DNA from 3 places in the Pseudomonas sp. Irchel 3A5 genome. Region 2 is predicted to be linked to each of the others. Evidence: riboswitches for the same ligand, from Rfam matches in the RefSeq annotation. Region 2 holds a riboswitch; each other region holds the start of a gene.
What was found. Region 2 has a riboswitch for cobalamin ahead of CKW31_RS07585 (CbtB-domain containing protein). Riboswitches for the same ligand answer to the same signal wherever they lie in the genome.

Region 1 (5,890 bases), on a different contig from region 2:
CCAGTTCAGACCGGAGCACGACAACACGTCGCGGTCGATGTCGGTCGCTGGCTGTTTGAGAATGCTCATCGACCCCCCTTGGCCTTTATCAGAATCACGGCGAATACCGGTGCGCCGATCAGGGCGGTGATGACTCCGACGGGCAAGACCTGGCCCTTGATCGCCGTGCGGGACAGCACATCGGCAGCGATCAGAAAGACCGCGCCGGCCAGGGCACTGACCGGGATCAAACGACCATGACGCACGCCGACCAGCAAGCGCGCCGCATGGGGCACGACCAGGCCGACAAAACCGATGGAACCCACCAGCGAGACCATCACCGCCGTGACCAGCGCCACCGTGGCGATCAATATCACTTGAACCCTACGCACCGGGATGCCCAGGGCCGCGGCGGAATCACTGCCGAACATGAACGCATCCAGCGAGCGCCGATGCCACAGGCAGACCGCCAGACCGATCAACACCACCGGCACGGCCAGCGTGACTGATTGCCAGCGCACGCCACTGAGGTTGCCCAGCAGCCAGAACATGATGCCGCGTGCCTGTTCGGAGTTGGCTGATTTGGTAATCAGGAAAGAGGTCAGGGCGTTGAACAGTTGCGAACCGGCGATGCCCGCGAGAATGATCTGCCCGCTGCCACTGACAGCGCCGGTACTGCGCGCCAGCAGGGCGACCAGCACAAAAGCGGCCATGGCCCCGGCAAACGCCCCGGCTGACAACGAGATAGCGCCTGCGCCCACGCCGATGATCGCTACCAGGACCGCGCCGGTCGAGGCCCCGGCGGAAATGCCCAGCAGGTAAGGATCGGCCAGGGGGTTGCGCAACAGTGATTGCAAAACCACGCCCGAAATAGCCAGGCCCGCGCCGCAGGCCGCTGCGACGAGGGCGCGGGTCAGGCGATAATTCCAGACGATGCCTTCATCGATAGGGTCGAGCACGAAGCCTGCGCCCCATAGCTTGTTGGCCAGCACCTGAAACACCAGCGACAGGCTGATCGGCGTTTCGCCAATGGCAATGCCCGCGACAATCGCCACCAGCAACACCGCCAGCACCCAGGCTCCGTGCAGGCAAATCTTGCGTAACAAGCGACCGGCGAATTGCGCTGTCATGGGTGCAGATCAAATTTGTCGATGGCGTCCGCCAGTTCATCGATGCCGTCGAAGGTACGAATCGTCGCTTCCATGGCTTGGGCGTCCAGAATGACAATCCGGTTGTTCTTGACCGCGTCCATGTTTTTGGTGACAGGGTCGGTCTTGAGGAATTCCAGTTTTTTCTGGAAATCATCGGCCGGGAAGCGGCGGCGGTCCATGCGCGCCAGTACCAGAATGGTCGGGTTGGCCTTGGCGATGGTTTCCCAGCCAACCGTCGGCCATTCCTCATCGGACTGCACGATATTGCGCAGACCCAGGGTGTCCATCATGAACGCCGGAATGCCTTTGCGACCGGCGACATAAGGGTCGACGTTCAGGTCTGCGCTGGAGAACCAGAATACTGCCGAGGCGTCCTTCAGGTGTTTGCCTTTGACGCTGGCCTGAGCCGTGGCGAGACGTGCCTGCAGGTCGGCGTTCAACTCGGCACCACGGGCCTGGACGTCGAAGATTTGCGCCAGTTGCGTGACGGTCTTGTACAGGCTGTCGATCGAAAACGGGCGCAGGCGCGTGCCATCAGCACCTTTCAGATTGTCTTTGCCTTCGCAGTCCGACGGCATGAGGTAGGTGGGGATTTTCATTTCGTTGAATTGTTGCCGGGTGCCCACCACGCCTTGGGGGCCGACCATCCATTCGAATTGCACGGCGACCAGTTCCGGGCGCTTGTTGATCACCGCCTCGAAGCTGGGATCGTTATCGGCCAGACGCGGGATCTTGTCGTTCAGGTCCTTGAAACGGGGCAGCACGTTGTTGAACCACAGCGAAGTCCCGACCACTTTCTCGGCCAGCCCCAAGGAATAAAGGATTTCAGTGGCTGACTGGCCAATGGTCACAGCTTTGCCGGGCGCCTTGGCGAAGGTCAGCGGCACGCCGCAGTTATCCAGAGTCAGCGGGTAGGTTGTCTGCATGCCAGAGGGTTGGGCCGGGTTGGCCGCCAGGGTCAGCGCAGAAAAACCCAGTCCAGCAAGCAGAACAGCAAAACGAGGCAAAGACATGAAAAACGATCTCCATTCGAACGGTTATCCGCACGATGGTGTTCTGGCTGGATACACATCACGACTTGCTGCTGGCAAAGGCTCGGCAGGGTCAATCAGTCACGGCTGTGCCGCCGTGCTGACGGATGTACTCCCCGGACACCCCGCCGGTGGGTCAGTTGCCAGAAAGTGCGGCCGCTTTATTGGCTGCGGTGCAGCTTTCTGATGTCGGCAGGTCTCCTGACTGACGCATCATCGCCGTGCTCGGGCCTTCCCGGAGTGACCCAGTGGCATCGATGGAGCAGGGCTCAGCGCCTACAGTTGCGGGGGCAGTTCCGGTTGACGACCTTGAGGTCATCACGGATTCCCTATTAATCCCGTTTGGAAACCGACGGGCGGCATGGTAATGGATATGTTTAAAAGAGTGGGGATTTTTCCTATATTGGTCGCTGGCAGGCATTTTTTTATCGTGCGTTTCGCTTGCTCGGCGCATGATGCAACCCTGAACTGGCAGGGCGTTAACACCGTCCGGCGGTGAACCTTATCGACCGATGGCCGGTCGATAGTCCGTCCAACCAGGTTTACACTGGTCCGCTACACCTTTTGGAGACATTTTCCTGTGATATCGACTCAACGAGTGGCCTGGCTTAAAGCCTGGGGTGCCCACGGTTTTACCGCCACCGGCGTGGTCATTGCATTTCTGGCGACCATTGCCCTGTTCGATGATCAAGCCAAGGCATGTCTGTTGTGGCTAGGCCTGGCGCTTGCAGTGGATGGCGTCGATGGTTCGCTGGCGCGCAAATTCAACGTGCAGTCGGTGTTGCCGGGCTTTGACGGTTCAGTGCTGGACCTGGTCATTGATTATCTGACGTACGTGTTTATCCCTGCGTTGTTTATTTATAGCTACATCCCGCTGCCGCCTTATACGTTGTTGTTGAGCACTGCGATCATTCTGGTGTCGTCGCTGTTCTGTTTCTGCAATCTGGAAATGAAGAGCAAGGACAATTACTTTCAGGGCTTTCCGGCGGCCTGGAACGTGGTGGCGCTGTGTCTATACATCATTCAGCCATCGCCTTGGGTGACCTTCCTGACCATCATCGGTCTGGCGTTGCTGACGGTGACACGGATGAAGTTTCTGCATCCGTTCCGAGTGCGTCGTTTCATGCCGCTGAATATCCTGGTGACCACCATCTGGTTGATCAGCAGTGCGTTGCTGATCATCAACCATCCCCATAACGGGCCAGTGGTGATGGGCGTGTGGTTCACGATGTCGGCGTACTTTATCGGCATCTGCCTGTGGCGCACTTCGCTGGAGTATTGGGGTAAGTGGCGGGCTTGAGTACTGTTTGAAGGATCTGTAGGAGCTCAGGAGCACCGCGAGGCAGCGATGGCGTTCTGTCTGATACACCGCTATCGGGGCCTCGCGGTGCTCGTGCGCTCCTACAGGTCCAATGTTTGCCGCACGACAGCGATTGCATTTCTGACAATTTTCCCCCACCAATACCGACTATCAAGAGCAGTGATTTCTACGTAAACGACTCCGGGCGTAACCTTTGTTCATTCCCGAAATGAACCCGATCCGGAGGCTCTCATGAACCGCATTTACGCTTTTGCCCTGTTATTGACCGTTGCTGTTGTCTCCGGTTGCTCCACCCATCATGCCGTTGAATTGCGTCCTTACACCGCCCAGGAAACACATCAGTTAGCGCTGGAAGATTTGAATCGTCGCGGGCTGACCTTCGACGAGTATCAGATCGCCAAGGCTAAACTGTTGGCTGATCCACAGATGCAAGCTGTTCGGGCATTTGATAATCGCGGTGAGATCAGTGCTGATAACGCTGAAGTCAGCAAGGATCGTCAAGGCTAAGCGCTCAAGTACAGTCCCGATAAGTCCTTGGTTATCCAGAACTGTACCGGTTGTATTTTTACCTGACTGTTCGTGTGTTTTTGGGCGTTGGTTCGTTAGGGTGAAGGCCTGCCCTTTGACGTCTGGACCGCTCCATGTCGCTCTCTCTCGATCTACTGCTTGCCTTCGCCTTGTTTGCATTCGTCACGTCGGTGACGCCGGGCCCCAATAATATGATGCTGCTGGCCTCTGGTGTGAACTTCGGATTCAACCGGACGGTGCCGCATATTTTCGGTATCAGCTGTGGTTTTTTCAGTCTGGTACTGGCGGTGGGTCTTGGGCTCGGCGCTGCGTTTCAAGCTTACCCACTGCTGTATTCGATCCTGCGCTACGTCGGCGCTGCCTATCTGTTGTACCTGGCGTGGAAGATCGCCACTTCTGGCCCGGCGTCTGACGCATCAGGACATGAGGGCAAGCCGCAGACGTTTATGCAGGCTGCGCTGTTTCAGTGGGTCAATCCCAAGGCGTGGGTCATGGCAGTCGGTGCGATCAGTACCTACACGCCGCTGCAGGGTTACTTCACCAATGTGGTGATTATTTCTGCGGTGTTCGCGCTGATCAACGCACCGAGTGTTTGTGTCTGGGCTGGGTTTGGCAGCCTGCTGCGCAACGCGTTGCGCGACCCGTTCTGGTTGCGGGTGTTTAACGGGGGGATGGCGCTGCTGTTGGTGGTTTCGCTGTATCCGATGTTGAAGGGGTGATTAGCGTTCACTTTAGATCGCGTCCAGCCTTATCGCGGGCAAGCACCGCTCCCACAGGGGGAATGGGATCTCATGTGGGAGCGGTGCTTGCCCGCGATACATTCAACGCAGGACTTTAAATCACAACGCCAACCGCAAATGCCCCCCAGCCTGTTTATGCCGCGCTTGAACGCGATGCTGCAGACCCAGGTAAAAATGCTCCAGTCCCTCCTGCAAACGCTCCTGAAGAATCTCGTCCAGGTCGCCGCCTTGCTCGTTGTCGGCATAGCTGATCTGGCTGTCGATGGCGAAAATCCCGTGCAGGACTTCCTGGCATTTCAGCGCCGATAACACCGGCTTCAGCGCGTAATCCACAGCCAGCATATGCGCGATGCTGCCACCGGTTGCCAGTGGTAAAACTACCTTGCCGTGCAGAGAGCGCTCAGGCAGCAGGTCCAGCAGGGTTTTCAGCGCACCGGAAAACGACGCTTTATAAACCGGTGTACCAATCAACAAACCGTCGGCCTGCTTGACGGCTTCGATGAAGGCCAGCACTTGCGGGCTGTCGAAGTGGGCGAAGATCAGATCTTCAGCGTTGAAATCGCGGATACGCAGGGTCGTCACATCAACGCCCTTGGCGCGTAACCAGCGACCGGCGTGTTCCAGGACTACGCCTGAACGGGATTTGAGAGCAGGACTGCCCGACAGTGAAACTACCAACATGCTGAATTCCTTTTAAAAGCGTAAGCAATTCAAAGCAGCATGCATGCCAGTACGAATTAATCATTCAACTCGTTGAAATTAAACATAAATATATGAACGCCCACGCTCCTGTCGACAGGCCTAAATGCTCAATGTCACACCCAAGTGTTGATCCACTGTTGCTGCATCAACACTTGCAGGCAAATCGCAGGCAAAAAAATCCCCGCGATCAACCGATGCGGGGACGTTTGTTGTGGGTATCAGTTTCTGAAAGCAGCGCCTGTCTGAATGACGTTGGCCGAGCCGAGTAACTGGCTGACGAAACGGCTCCAGCGAGTGATGTCCGCCGGGCCGACGAATATGACGTCCTGGGCCTGGAGTTCAAACTCCTTGGCCAGCAGGTAAGCCGTCGGTTTTTTCGCCAGCAGGTGATAAACCGTAGAACGCGCATTGGCCTGATTTTCGGCCCCACGGATCACG
Region 2 (5,890 bases):
GACAAGGCCATTGGTCTGAAGAGCTTCACCGCCTGGATCGATGGTTTCAGCGAAAACTTTCTGGACGATGCCGTTGTGGATTACGCCACAGACCGCATGGGCGGCCAGTTGACGATCAAGGCTCCTAACGCAAAAGTACCGATGGTCAATGCCGACAGCCCGATCAACGAGCGCATCAACTATTACCTGCAAACCGAGATCAACCCCGGTTTGGCCAGCCACGGCGGTCAGGTTACGTTGATCGACGTGGTTGAAGAGCAGGAGCAGCACATCGCTGTTCTGCAATTCGGCGGCGGTTGCCAGGGTTGCGGTCAGGCCGATGTAACGCTGAAGGAAGGCATCGAACGCACTTTGCTTGAGCGCATTCCAGAGCTGCACGGCGTACGTGACGTGACTGACCACACGCAGAAAGAAAACGCTTACTACTAAGCTGTTTGCTGCGCAGTATCAAAAGCCCCGACGTGTTCGGGGTTTTTTGTGCCTGATCAGAAGACTTGAGCATCACGCGACTATGGGGGGAATGCTTATCCCCTGTGGGAGATTCTATGTTTGCCCGCAAGCTGATTGATGATGTGGGACCGGCTTTAGCCGGGAAGGCGGTATTTCTGACGATAAGATGTACTTGAATGTACTGACCTCTTCCCGGCTAAAGCCGGTCCCACAGCAGCTCTCACGGGAAATCGCGCTTACTGCGTCATCTCACTTCCTGAACAAATGAGCATGCCCGGCACGGTACAGCGATGACTCGCTGAATGTATCGCTGGACAGCACTCGGCCCACCAGAATCAGCGCCGTGCGGCGGAAACCCTTGTCTTCCACTTTGGCTTCAATATCCGCCAGCGTGCCAACCGCCCAATCCTGATCCGGCCAACTGGCGCGATGAACCACCGCAATCGGGCAATCTGCGCCGTAATGGGGTGTCAGTTCAGCGACGATCTTCGGCAGGTTGTTGACCCCCAGATGGATCGCCATGGTTGCCTTGTGACGGGCCAGGTCGGCCAGGGCTTCGCCTTCGGGCATAGACGTCTTGTCCGCGTAGCGGGTCAGGATTACCGTTTGGGAAATATCCGGCAGCGTCAGCTCGGTCTCCAGCAGTGCAGCGCAGGCTGCGGTAGCCGTAACGCCGGGAATAATCTCGAACGGAATGCCCAACTCACGCAGGTGGCGAATCTGCTCGCCAATAGCGCCATACAGGCCAGGGTCTCCGGAGTGCACCCGCGCGACGTCCTGTCCCTGTTCATGAGCAGATTTCATCAAGGCGATGATCTGCTCCAGGTGCAATTCAGCACTGTTGCTCACTTGAACCGCCTGATGACCTTCCAGAACGGCAGCAGGCACCAGCGAGCCCGCATAGATGATCACCGGGCAACTGCGGATCAATCGTTGCCCCTTGACCGTAATCAGCTCGGGATCGCCGGGGCCTGCGCCGATGAAAAAAACCGTCATGAAGACTCCAGATGTGAAGGGGCAAAAATGGCGATTATCAGCGAATTGGCCGGGCAATGGCCAAAGCAAAAGTGGCTTGCGAGGATTTTTGGCGGGGTATCAGCAGCTCGGCCGAACCGGATTGGCTCGCCAGCGCCAGAGCTGAGCTTTCTGCGATGCCGAAACACCCCGTGTGCTCGAAGGCGATCTGTGAGCGATGGCTGAGCTGCGACTCGTAAGTAGCCAGCTGTTCCGCGTTGAAGAAACTCAACGGCAAATCACGCTGAATCGCCAGTTCCAGCAGCCCGGGCTCCTGGCTTTTCAGATCGATGGAGGCGAGGGCGCTGATGTCTTGCAAGCGCAGATCATGCGCTTCAAGGCTGTGCTCAATAAGCTCCAGCAGCGCCGCTGCGGAGCAACCGCGTTGGCAACCCAAGCCTGCCACCAGTATCGGCTGCTTGTTATCAAACAAAATATAACTCACTGAATTTAAATGCTTTTCTGTAGGAGCTCATGAGCATTGCGAGGCAGCGATGAGGGTGTATCAGGCAGGACGCCATCGCTGCCTCGCGGTGCTCGTGAACTCCTACAGGTCCAATGTTTGCTGCGAGACAGCTTATGTCAAATTTGCTCAAGATCAGGCTGGGTCGAGATCAGGGTTGTTACGACGGAACAGCCACGTGCTGATCAGGCCCATGGCGATCCAGAACACCGCGTTGGTCAGCAGTGAAGCGATCACGAATTGCGACTCCAGCGCTTCAGGTGCCAGGCTTTCGTGGATTTCAGGCTGCGGTGCGCCAATCACATGAGGCACTACCAGAATCGCCACGCCCAAGGCTTTCAATAGCCAGTTCCGGGCAAAGACGATCAGCGCGAGAGCGACAGCCGTCGAGGCTGCGGTGCCGATCCACCAGATCTGTCGCTGATTGAGGTCCGCAGCAGCGGTGCCCGGTAGTTCGGGCGGCAGGCCCAGGGTTGGCGCCAGGGTAAACACGGCAAAACCGGCCAGCCCCCAGAACAGGCCTTGGGAGGTTCTGCCCGGCGCTCGCAAGGTGTACAGCGCCGCCAGCATCAGCGCGAAACCCACTGCCACCACCAGATTACCGCCGGTGGTGGACACAATGCGCTGCCAGCCGTCTTGCGGCGACCAGGCTTCGACGTCATGCACATGGCCCGCCTGTGCAGTCTCGCCGTGAGCGTGTTCATGGACCTGCTCGGCAGGCGCGTTTTCGTAGGTTTCGGCTTGCAGGATCAACGGCGTGATCCAGAAGCTTTGCAGCAGGGTCAACAGCAGGGCGGCGAGCAGGCCGGTGAACCCGGCCGTTTGAGCGATTCGCTTGAACATGGCGTCAGGTCTCAATGGCAAGGAAAGGCGGCGCTGTGGCGAGTGTCATGGGCGGCGTTGTGGACCGCTTCGATGTGCGAGAAACCGGCGAAGTACACCAGACAGGCGCCGAGAATCGCTGCGCCGATGGCGGCGGTCAGGCGTTGGGTCTGGGTGGTTGCGGTACTGGCGGAGTGGCTGGTTGTAATGATCGACATGGCGCTTCCCTCTTGATGTCGGCAAGCAGGCATGCGCAGCACTGTCCGCTGACGAGTGTCAGGGGAGTGCAACTGCGCCCGCCCACCGCGGGTTCGTTATTTGTTTCATGTCGGGCCGGTCTCCGGGCTTGCGAGGGGTTGAGCGCACCATGGCGTCAACCTGCAAGAATCGCCTTCCCATGCCGTGATGCGCACAGTGGATCTGATTCTTCGCTCGCTTACCGTTGCGGGGGCAGCGCCGGACTTGTGCAGGCCAGAGGCCTGAACTCACCGGTTTCCCGTTTCACCCCGTGAGGGGCACCCGTAACAAGGCGTGTAGGAGAGCATGCGTCTGCATGGAACGTCAATCAGTCGATTGACCTGCCCGCAGTCACTGCGTAGCCTTGCGGGTTCGAGGTTCTCCAGCCGATCTGCGGGTCGGACGATATGGAGCTAAGACGGGAACGCGGTCAATGCCGCGGCTGCCCCCGCAACTGTAAGCGGTGCTGATTTATCGCACGGTCATTGCATTCTCTGCACAGCCACTGCCCGTCAAGGGCGGGAAGGCGCAATGACTGCCCCGGAGGTTTTCAGGGGCGCCGCAAGCCAGGAGACCTGCCTCGATTCGGGCCTTGAGCCCGACGAATTCTCACTACAACCGGGCGGGGTGATCCGGTGGCGAATCGCATCTCTGTGGCTACACGCCTGTGGCCACACAGGGTTTTCGTCCTGCTTGCCCGCCGTATTGCCAAAGGGCATCCGATGAAAACACTGGCCAAACTTCCCGTCACCATCGTTACCGGCTTCCTCGGTTCGGGCAAAACCACCTTGCTGCGCCACATGCTGGATAACGCGGAAGGTCGGCGCATCGCCGTGATCGTCAATGAATTTGGCGAACTGGGCATCGACGGTGAAATCCTCAAGCAATGCACCATTGGCTGCACGGAAGAAGAGGCGGTTGGCCGCGTTTACGAACTGGCCAACGGCTGCCTGTGCTGCACCGTCCAGGAAGAGTTCTTCCCGGTCATGCGCGAACTCGTCGCGCGCCGCGGTGATCTGGATCATATCCTCATCGAAACCTCCGGTCTGGCGCTGCCAAAACCACTGGTGCAAGCCTTTCAGTGGCCAGAAATTCGCAACGCCTGCACCGTCGACGCGGTGATCACTGTCGTCGACAGTCCTGCAGTACTCGCAGGTACGTTTGCTGCATTCCCTGATCAGGTCGATGCACAGCGCAAGCTCGATCCGAATCTGGATCATGAATCACCACTGCATGAATTGTTCGCCGATCAACTGGCCAGCGCCGATCTGGTCATCCTCAACAAGGCCGACATGATCGACGCTGCCGGTCTGGCCGCAGTGCGTGCCGAAGTCTCCGAAGAGCTGCCGCCTGCGGTCAAGGTCATCGAAGCCAGCAGCGGTCGTCTGCCGATCAACGTCCTGCTGGGGCTGGGTGCCGAGTCCGAGCAGCACATCGACGGGCGCAAGACCCATCACGATCACCACGAAGGCGATGATCATGATGACCACGACCATGACGCGTTCGACTCTATTTCCATCAAGCTGCCTCAATCCGAAGAAACACAGCTGCTTGCCGCGCTGACCCAACTGGTCGTTCAGCATGGCATCCTGCGGGTCAAGGGTTTCGCTGCCATCGCTGGCAAGCCGATGCGCTTGCTGATTCAGGGCGTGGGTACGCGTTTCGACAAACACTTCGACCGTGCCTGGAGTGCTGACGAAGAGCGCGCCACTCATCTGGTGCTGATCGGTCAGAAGCTCGATGCTGCTGCACTTGAATCCCAACTGCGCGCTGCGCTTGCGGACTGACCCATGCACCTGTTGAGAACCCAGCCCGGTGGTTTTGTACCGGACGACAGTATTGCCGACCTCGGACAAACCCCCGCCGAGCTGGTGATTCTCTGCAGTGGTGATTCAAGCCTGGCGTTGCTCGCCGAAGCCGCGCAGCAACTGCCGGAAGATTACCCAAGCTTGCGTCTGGCCAACCCGATGCAGGTTCAGAACCACGCTTCGGTCGACCTCTATGTCGATGAAGTGCTGCGCCACGCCAAGGTGATTCTGATTTCCTTGCATGGCGGGATCGGCTACTGGCGCTACGGCGTCGAACGCCTGATGGAGCTGGCAGCACGGGGCGTGCAGGTGATCATGGTGCCAGGCTGTGATCGTCATGATCCCGAGCTGACTGAACGCAGCACTGCGCCCGCCGAGGATTGCCACCGGTTATGGCAGTTTCTGCGTCAGGGCGGCATGCACAACGCGCTGGAGTTTTACCGTTGCCTCGCGACTCGCATGCTGGATCGGGATTATTCGTGGTCCGAGCCAAAAGCCTTGCCGCGAACTGCGGTTTACCATCCGCAGGGCGTCAGCGCTGATCCTGAAATATGGTTCGCTGACTGGGTGGTGGATCAGCCAGTCGTGGCGCTGCTGTTCTACCGCTCGCACTTGCAGGCCGCCAATACCGCGTTCATCGATGTATTTTGCGCTCGTTTGCAGGCGCAAGGCTTGAACCCGTTGCCCATCGCCGTCGCCAGCCTGAAGGAAGCGGGCTGCATGACGGTGGTCGAGGACTGGCTGGACGAGGTCGGCGTTGAGCTGATCCTCAACACCACCGGTTTTGCTCAGTCCAGCCCGGAAACGCCGCATTTGCGGCCATTCCGGCGTAACGTCCCGGTGATTCAGGCGATTTGCGCTCAGGATAACGAACCTGGCTGGCGGGCCAGCGAGCAAGGTCTGGGTGCCCGGGATCTGGCCATGCACATCGCGTTGCCCGAACTGGACGGGCGAATCATCAGTCGGCCGGTCAGCTTCAAGGATCTGGCCTGGCACAGTGAGCGCAGTCAGTCAGATGTGGTCTGCTATCGCCCGCAACCTGAGCGCATGGATTTTGTTGCCGAACTGGCGCGTCGCTGGATATTGCTCGGGCGTT
Region 3 (5,890 bases), on a different contig from region 2:
TGGTCGGTTCCCAGTCCATGCCGTTCGGGTTGCGCAGGCCCGAAGCGAAGATGCGATGGGTTTTGCTCGCCGGGTCCACTTCCCAGATTGCCGCCCGACCTTCTTCAGCTGCCATGCCGTTTTCCGCCACGTTGCTGTTCGAGCCAACCGTCACGTAGAGCTTGCTGCCGTCTTTGCTGGCGATGACGTTTTTGGTCCAGTGGTGATTCAGCGTGCCGCCCGGCAAGTCGACGATCTTGGTCGGTTGCGCGGTGATCGCCGTCTGGCCGTCTTTATAGGGGAAGCTGATCAGGCGGTCGGTGTCGGCGACGTATAGCGTGTTGCCGACCATCGTCATGCCAAACGGTGAGTTGAGGTTCTCCAGAAACACGGTACGGGTTTCTGCGACGCCGTCGTGATCCTTGTCTCGCAGCAGGGTGATTCGATTAGCGCTGGGCACGCCGGCTCCGGCGCGTCCCATGACTTTTTTCATGACCCAGCCACGGACGCCTTGATCGTCATCGGGCTTGGGCGGCGAATTGGTTTCGGCGACCAATACATCGCCGTTGGGCAGCACGTACAACCAGCGTGGGTGATCGAGGTTTTCAGCAAAGGCGGCGACCTGGGTGCCCGGGGCCGCAACAGGTTTGCCACCCTGCGGCCAGCCGACGGCCGGTGCAATGTTGACGGTCGGGATCAGGGTCTTGTTGGGCTCCGGCAGCTTCGGAGACGGGCCTGTGCCGTCGGTGACTTGCAAGGTCGAGGACTCGCCACAGCCCGCGAGGCCAGCGGCAAGCACGAGCAAGACGGCGTAATGCGGTTTGAGCGTGAACATGGTGGATCTCCGTTACGGGCAGTGGTGCATTAAGGGGTAGAGGCCCTCACTCTGTTGAGGTTCAACCCCTGTGTTGATTGACGCTCCCGGGTCAACGCTCTAACCTGCGCGCTTGTTTCAGGTGCTCAACGTCTGCGGACTGATTGAGTGAAACAGGGAAGCCGGTGCGTTCGCTTTTTTTCGAGCCATTCCGGCGCTGCCCCCGCAACGGTAAATGAGTGAAAACTGCGCAATCTGCCACTGTGCTCAGGCATGGGAAGGCGCGCAGCCGGGTTCGCCCGCTCATGAGCCCGGAGACCGGCCTGATCCATTCAACAGCATCACGGCGGGCGATGCTCTGCGCATGACCTGTGGTCGTGCTGTCAGTCTTTGTTGCGCCCTCCGTCTGCTTTCGCGTGCCCTCAAGCGGAGAGCTGAGATGAACGAATCCCCTGAACGTGACGAACGCCATCTGGCGCGCATGCTGCGCAAGAAAGCCGTCATGGACGAGCGCATTGCCAGCGCCCCTAACGAATGCGGTTTGCTGCTGGTCTTGACCGGCAATGGCAAAGGCAAAAGCAGCTCCGCGTTCGGCATGCTCGCCCGGGCCATGGGCCACGACATCCAGTGCGGCGTTGTGCAGTTCATCAAAGGCAGTCACAGCACCGGTGAAGAGTTCTTCTTTCGGCGTTTCCCGGAACAGGTTCGTTACTACGTGATGGGCGAGGGCTACACCTGGGAAACCCAGGACCGAAAGCGCGATATCGCTGCAGCCGAAGCCGCCTGGGAAGTGTCTCTGGAAATGCTCCGCGATCCGTCCATTGGCCTGGTGGTGCTGGACGAACTGAACATCGCCCTCAAGCACGGTTATCTGGATATCGAGCGAGTCCTCAGCGACTTGCAGGCGCGTCCGCCGATGCAGCACGTGATCGTCACCGGTCGCGGTGCCAAGCCGGAAATGATCGACATGGCTGACACGGTTTCCGAGATCACCGTGGTCAAGCACGCCTTCCAGGCAGGTATTCGTGCCCAGAAAGGCATTGAGCTGTGAGCGCACTGTCATGAGCGAGCCGCGTCACTGTCCGGCGGTATTGATCGCCGCGCCCGCGTCGGGTCAGGGCAAAACCACTGTCACCGCCGCATTGGCTCGCCTGCATCGCAATCAGGGCCGCAAGGTTCGCGTGTTCAAATGTGGGCCGGACTTTCTCGACCCCATGATTCTTGAGCGGGCCAGCGGTGCGCCGGTCTATCAGCTCGACCTGTGGATGGTGGGCGCTGATGAAAGCCGTCGCCTGTTGTGGCAGGCCGCGGGCGAGGCTGATCTGATTCTGATTGAAGGCGTGATGGGCCTGTTTGACGGTACGCCGTCCAGTGCTGACCTGGCCCGTCATTTTGGTGTCCCTGTATTGGGTGTGATCGACGGTACGGCCATGGCCCAGACTTTTGGCGCGTTGGCCTTGGGGCTGGCGCGTTATCAGCCGGACCTGCCGTTCGCCGGTGTACTGGCCAACCGCGTCGGCACCGTGCGGCACGCGCAGTTACTTGAAGGCAGCCTTACCGAAGGTCTGCGCTGGTACGGCGCATTGTCCCGGGAAACCGGAATCGAACTGCCAAGCCGTCATCTCGGATTGGTACAGGCCAGCGAGCTGAATGACCTGGACCTGCGCCTGGACGCTGCGGCAGATGCCTTGGCCAGCACCTGTGAAGTGGCCTTGCCGCCCGCCGTGACCTTCGCCGCCCCGGACATTATTCCCGCCGAACCACTGCTGGAAGGTGTACGCATCGCCATCGCTCATGATGAGGCCTTCGCCTTTACCTATGGCGCGAGCCTGGATTTGTTCCGGGCAATGGGCGCGGAGCTGGTGTTCTTCTCGCCGATCCGCGACAGCGTTCTGCCCGAGGCGGACAGCCTGTATCTGCCCGGCGGTTATCCCGAACTGCACCACGTCGCCTTGAGCCAGAACACGCCCATGCTGACCGCGATCCGCGAACACCACCAGGCTGGCAAACCGTTGCTGGCCGAGTGCGGCGGCATGCTGTATCTGCTGGATGCCTTGACCGATGTCGACGGGCTGCGGGTTGAACTGGTTGGCTTGCTGAAGGGCGAGGCCGTGATGCAGAAACGTCTGGCAGCCCTGGCGCTACAAAACGTCGCATTGCCCGAAGGCGAGCTGCGCGGCCACACTTATCACCATTCATTGACCAGCACCGAGTTGCAGCCAATCGCCCGGGGCTTGAGCCCTAACGGTGGGCGCGGCGCGGAGGCGGTCTATCGCGACGGGCGCATGACGGCGTCCTATGTGCATTTCTATTTCCCTTCCAATCCCCAGGCGATTGCGGCGCTTTTCAAACCATGAGTGATCACGCGTACAGCGCCGAAGAACGTGCTGCGGTCTATCGCGCCATTGCCGAGCGACGGGACATGCGGCATTTCAGCGGTGGCAGCGTAGCGCCCGAGTTGCTGACGCGTCTGCTTGAAGCCGCGCATCAGGCACCCAGTGTGGGCCTGATGCAGCCATGGCGGTTTATCCGCATCACCGACCGCACGTTGCGCACGCGTATTCAGGCGCAGGTCGAAGCCGAGCGGATTCGGACTGCCGAAGCGCTGGGCGAGCGCGCCGATGACTTCATGAAGCTTAAAGTCGAAGGCATCAGCGATTGCGCGGAAGTGCTGGTTGCCGCGCTGATGGATGATCGCGAAAAACACATCTTCGGCCGTCGCACGTTGCCGGAGATGGATTTGGCGTCATTGTCCTGTGCTATCCAGAACATGTGGCTGGCAGCGCGTGCCGAAGGTTTGGGTATGGGCTGGGTTTCTCTGTTTGAACCACAGGCTCTGGCTGACTTGCTAGGAATGCCCGAGGGCGCGAAACCCTTGGCGATTCTGTGTCTGGGGCCGGTGACCGAGTTCTATCCGGTGCCGATGCTGGTCATGGAAGGCTGGGGTAAAGAGCGCCCGTTGAACGAAATGCTGTTTGAAAACCAATGGGGAGTCGGTCAATGAGTGTGGCGCTGTTAAGTGTTGCCGGGGTGGCGCTGGATGCGTTGCTGGGCGAGCCGAAGCGCGCTCATCCATTGGTGGCTTTCGGTCGTTACGCTGACCGTATCGAGCGGCGTTTCAATTCGGCCGGTCGCGGCTGGCGCAGTCATGGCGTTACGGCCTGGTTCATTGCGGTCATCCCGTTGACACTGCTGGCCACGGCGTTGAGCTGGCTACCTTACATTGGCTGGCTGGTGGAAATCCTCGCGCTGTATTGCGCGCTGGGTTTACGCAGTCTGGGCGAGCACGTTGAGCCCGTGGCACAGGCGCTGCGCTCGGATGACATTGAGGAGGCGCGGCGTCGCGTCGGCTATCTGGTCAGTCGCCAGACCTCGGAACTGGACGCCACCGAAGTCGCCCGTGCCGCCACTGAATCAGTGCTGGAGAACGGCAGCGATGCGGTGTTTGCTGCGCTGTTCTGGTTTGCCGTTGCCGGTGCGCCGGGCGTGGTGTTGTACCGGTTGAGCAATACGCTGGACGCCATGTGGGGTTATCGCAACGAGCGTTTCGAGCGTTTTGGCTGGGCGGCGGCAAGGATTGACGACGTGCTCAACTACATTCCTGCAAGGCTGGTGGCGCTGACTTACGCGTTGCTGGGCAAAACCCGTCTGGCCCTGCGCTGCTGGCGCACTCAAGGCCCGACTTGGGACAGCCCAAATGCCGGGCCGGTGATGGCCGCTGGCGCGGGTGCGCTGGGTGTCGAACTGGGCGGTGCCGCGATTTATCACGGCGAACTGCATCAGCGTCCGCAGTTGGGTGAAGGCGTGCCCGCTGACGCTAATTCCATTGATCGCGGCTGGCAGTTGGTGCAGCGCGGTGTGTGGTTATGGTTGTTGGTGTTGTGCATTGGAGCCGAATTTTATGCTTGAACATGGCGGTCGCCTGCGCAGGGCAGCCAGGCAATACGGCATTGCTGAAGCTGACTGGCTGGATCTGTCCACCGGCATTGCGCCCTGGGCGTTCCCGATTCCGGCGATCCCGGCAGCCGCCTGGCATCGCCTGCCCGAAGCCGATGACGGACTGGAGCAAGCCGCCTGTACTTATTACGGCGCAGCGCGCGCCTTACCGGTCGCCGGATCCCAGGCAGCGATTCAGGCCCTGCCGCGTTTACGCTCTGCCGGTAAGGTCGGCGTGTTATCGCCTTGTTATGCCGAGCACGCTCACGCCTGGCGCAGCGCGGGTTTTCTGGTGCGCGAAGTGCTTGAGCATGAAGTGGATTACTTCCTCGACAGCCTCGACGTGCTGGTAGTGGTTAATCCGAATAACCCGACCGGCCTGATGCTCACCCAGGAATGCTTGTTGAAGTGGCATGGGCGACTGGCGGAGCGGGGCGGCTGGCTGGTGGTCGATGAAGCCTTCATGGACAATACGCCGGACTTGAGCCTTGCAGCCCACACCGGCCTCGCCGGTCTGATCGTGCTGCGCTCGTTTGGCAAATTCTTCGGGCTTGCCGGTGTGCGGTTGGGGTTCGTCCTGGCTGAGCCGGGTTTGCTCAAATCACTGGCTCAGGAAATCGGCCCCTGGACCGTCAGCGGTCCCACGCGAATCATCGGCGAAGCGTGCCTGAAAGATGTCCATGGGCACCTCGCGCAACGTGCCCGCACCGATCAGGCCAGCGACCGTCTTGTGCAGGTACTGACTCGCCACGGGCTAAAGCCGGACGGCGGCTGCGCGCTGTTTCAACGGGTGATCACCCCGCTCGCGGAGTCGCTGCACGAATTCTGCGCCCGACGCGGCATTCTGTTGCGTTTGTTCGTCAGCGATAATCCGCTCGAAGGCAGTCTGCGTTTCGGCCTGCCGGACACTGAAGCCCACTGGCAGCGTCTGGAAAAGGCGCTGGTCGAGTTCAATCAAAGCCTGCCAGGCCAGGAGCAGCCATGACCACGTTGATGGTGCAGGGCACCACGTCCGATGCAGGCAAAAGTACGCTGGTAACGGCGCTGTGCCGCTGGCTGACGCGCCAGGGTGTGGCCGTTGTGCCGTTCAAGCCGCAGAACATGGCGCTCAACAGCGCGGTGACGGCGGACGGCGGTGAAATCGGTCGCGCCCAGGCGGTT

Region 1: linked by a shared signal. The riboswitch ahead of CKW31_RS20615 (ABC transporter substrate-binding protein) and the one ahead of CKW31_RS07585 (CbtB-domain containing protein) in region 2 are both predicted to bind cobalamin.
Region 3: linked by a shared signal. The riboswitch ahead of cobO (cob(I)yrinic acid a,c-diamide adenosyltransferase) and the one ahead of CKW31_RS07585 (CbtB-domain containing protein) in region 2 are both predicted to bind cobalamin.

Annotation. Positions count from the first base shown of each region.
Region 1 covers NZ_FYDU01000013.1:23,980-29,869, reverse strand. The annotation lists gene CKW31_RS20625 (ABC transporter ATP-binding protein) at 1-69, opposite strand, end outside; gene CKW31_RS20620 (iron ABC transporter permease) at 66-1,109, opposite strand; gene CKW31_RS20615 (ABC transporter substrate-binding protein) at 1,106-2,143, opposite strand; cobalamin riboswitch at 2,335-2,530, opposite strand; gene pcsA (phosphatidylcholine synthase) at 2,742-3,461, shown strand; gene CKW31_RS20605 (hypothetical protein) at 3,714-3,989, shown strand; gene CKW31_RS20600 (LysE family translocator) at 4,124-4,729, shown strand; gene ssuE (NADPH-dependent FMN reductase) at 4,850-5,431, opposite strand; gene CKW31_RS20590 (polysaccharide biosynthesis/export family protein) at 5,671-5,890, opposite strand, start outside.
Region 2 covers NZ_FYDU01000004.1:140,235-146,124, reverse strand. The annotation lists gene nfuA (Fe-S biogenesis protein NfuA) at 1-429, shown strand, start outside; gene cobM (precorrin-4 C(11)-methyltransferase) at 700-1,446, opposite strand; gene CKW31_RS07595 (cobalamin biosynthesis protein) at 1,484-1,900, opposite strand; gene CKW31_RS07590 (CbtA family protein) at 2,063-2,770, opposite strand; gene CKW31_RS07585 (CbtB-domain containing protein) at 2,782-2,967, opposite strand; cobalamin riboswitch at 3,063-3,287, opposite strand; cobalamin riboswitch at 3,345-3,584, shown strand; gene cobW (cobalamin biosynthesis protein CobW) at 3,709-4,773, shown strand; gene cobN (cobaltochelatase subunit CobN) at 4,777-5,890, shown strand, end outside.
Region 3 covers NZ_FYDU01000006.1:305,727-311,616, reverse strand. The annotation lists gene CKW31_RS12355 (sorbosone dehydrogenase family protein) at 1-814, opposite strand, end outside; cobalamin riboswitch at 917-1,135, shown strand; gene cobO (cob(I)yrinic acid a,c-diamide adenosyltransferase) at 1,233-1,844, shown strand; gene CKW31_RS12345 (cobyrinate a,c-diamide synthase) at 1,855-3,150, shown strand; gene bluB (5,6-dimethylbenzimidazole synthase) at 3,147-3,797, shown strand; gene cbiB (adenosylcobinamide-phosphate synthase CbiB) at 3,794-4,702, shown strand; gene cobD (threonine-phosphate decarboxylase CobD) at 4,695-5,714, shown strand; gene CKW31_RS12325 (cobyric acid synthase) at 5,711-5,890, shown strand, end outside.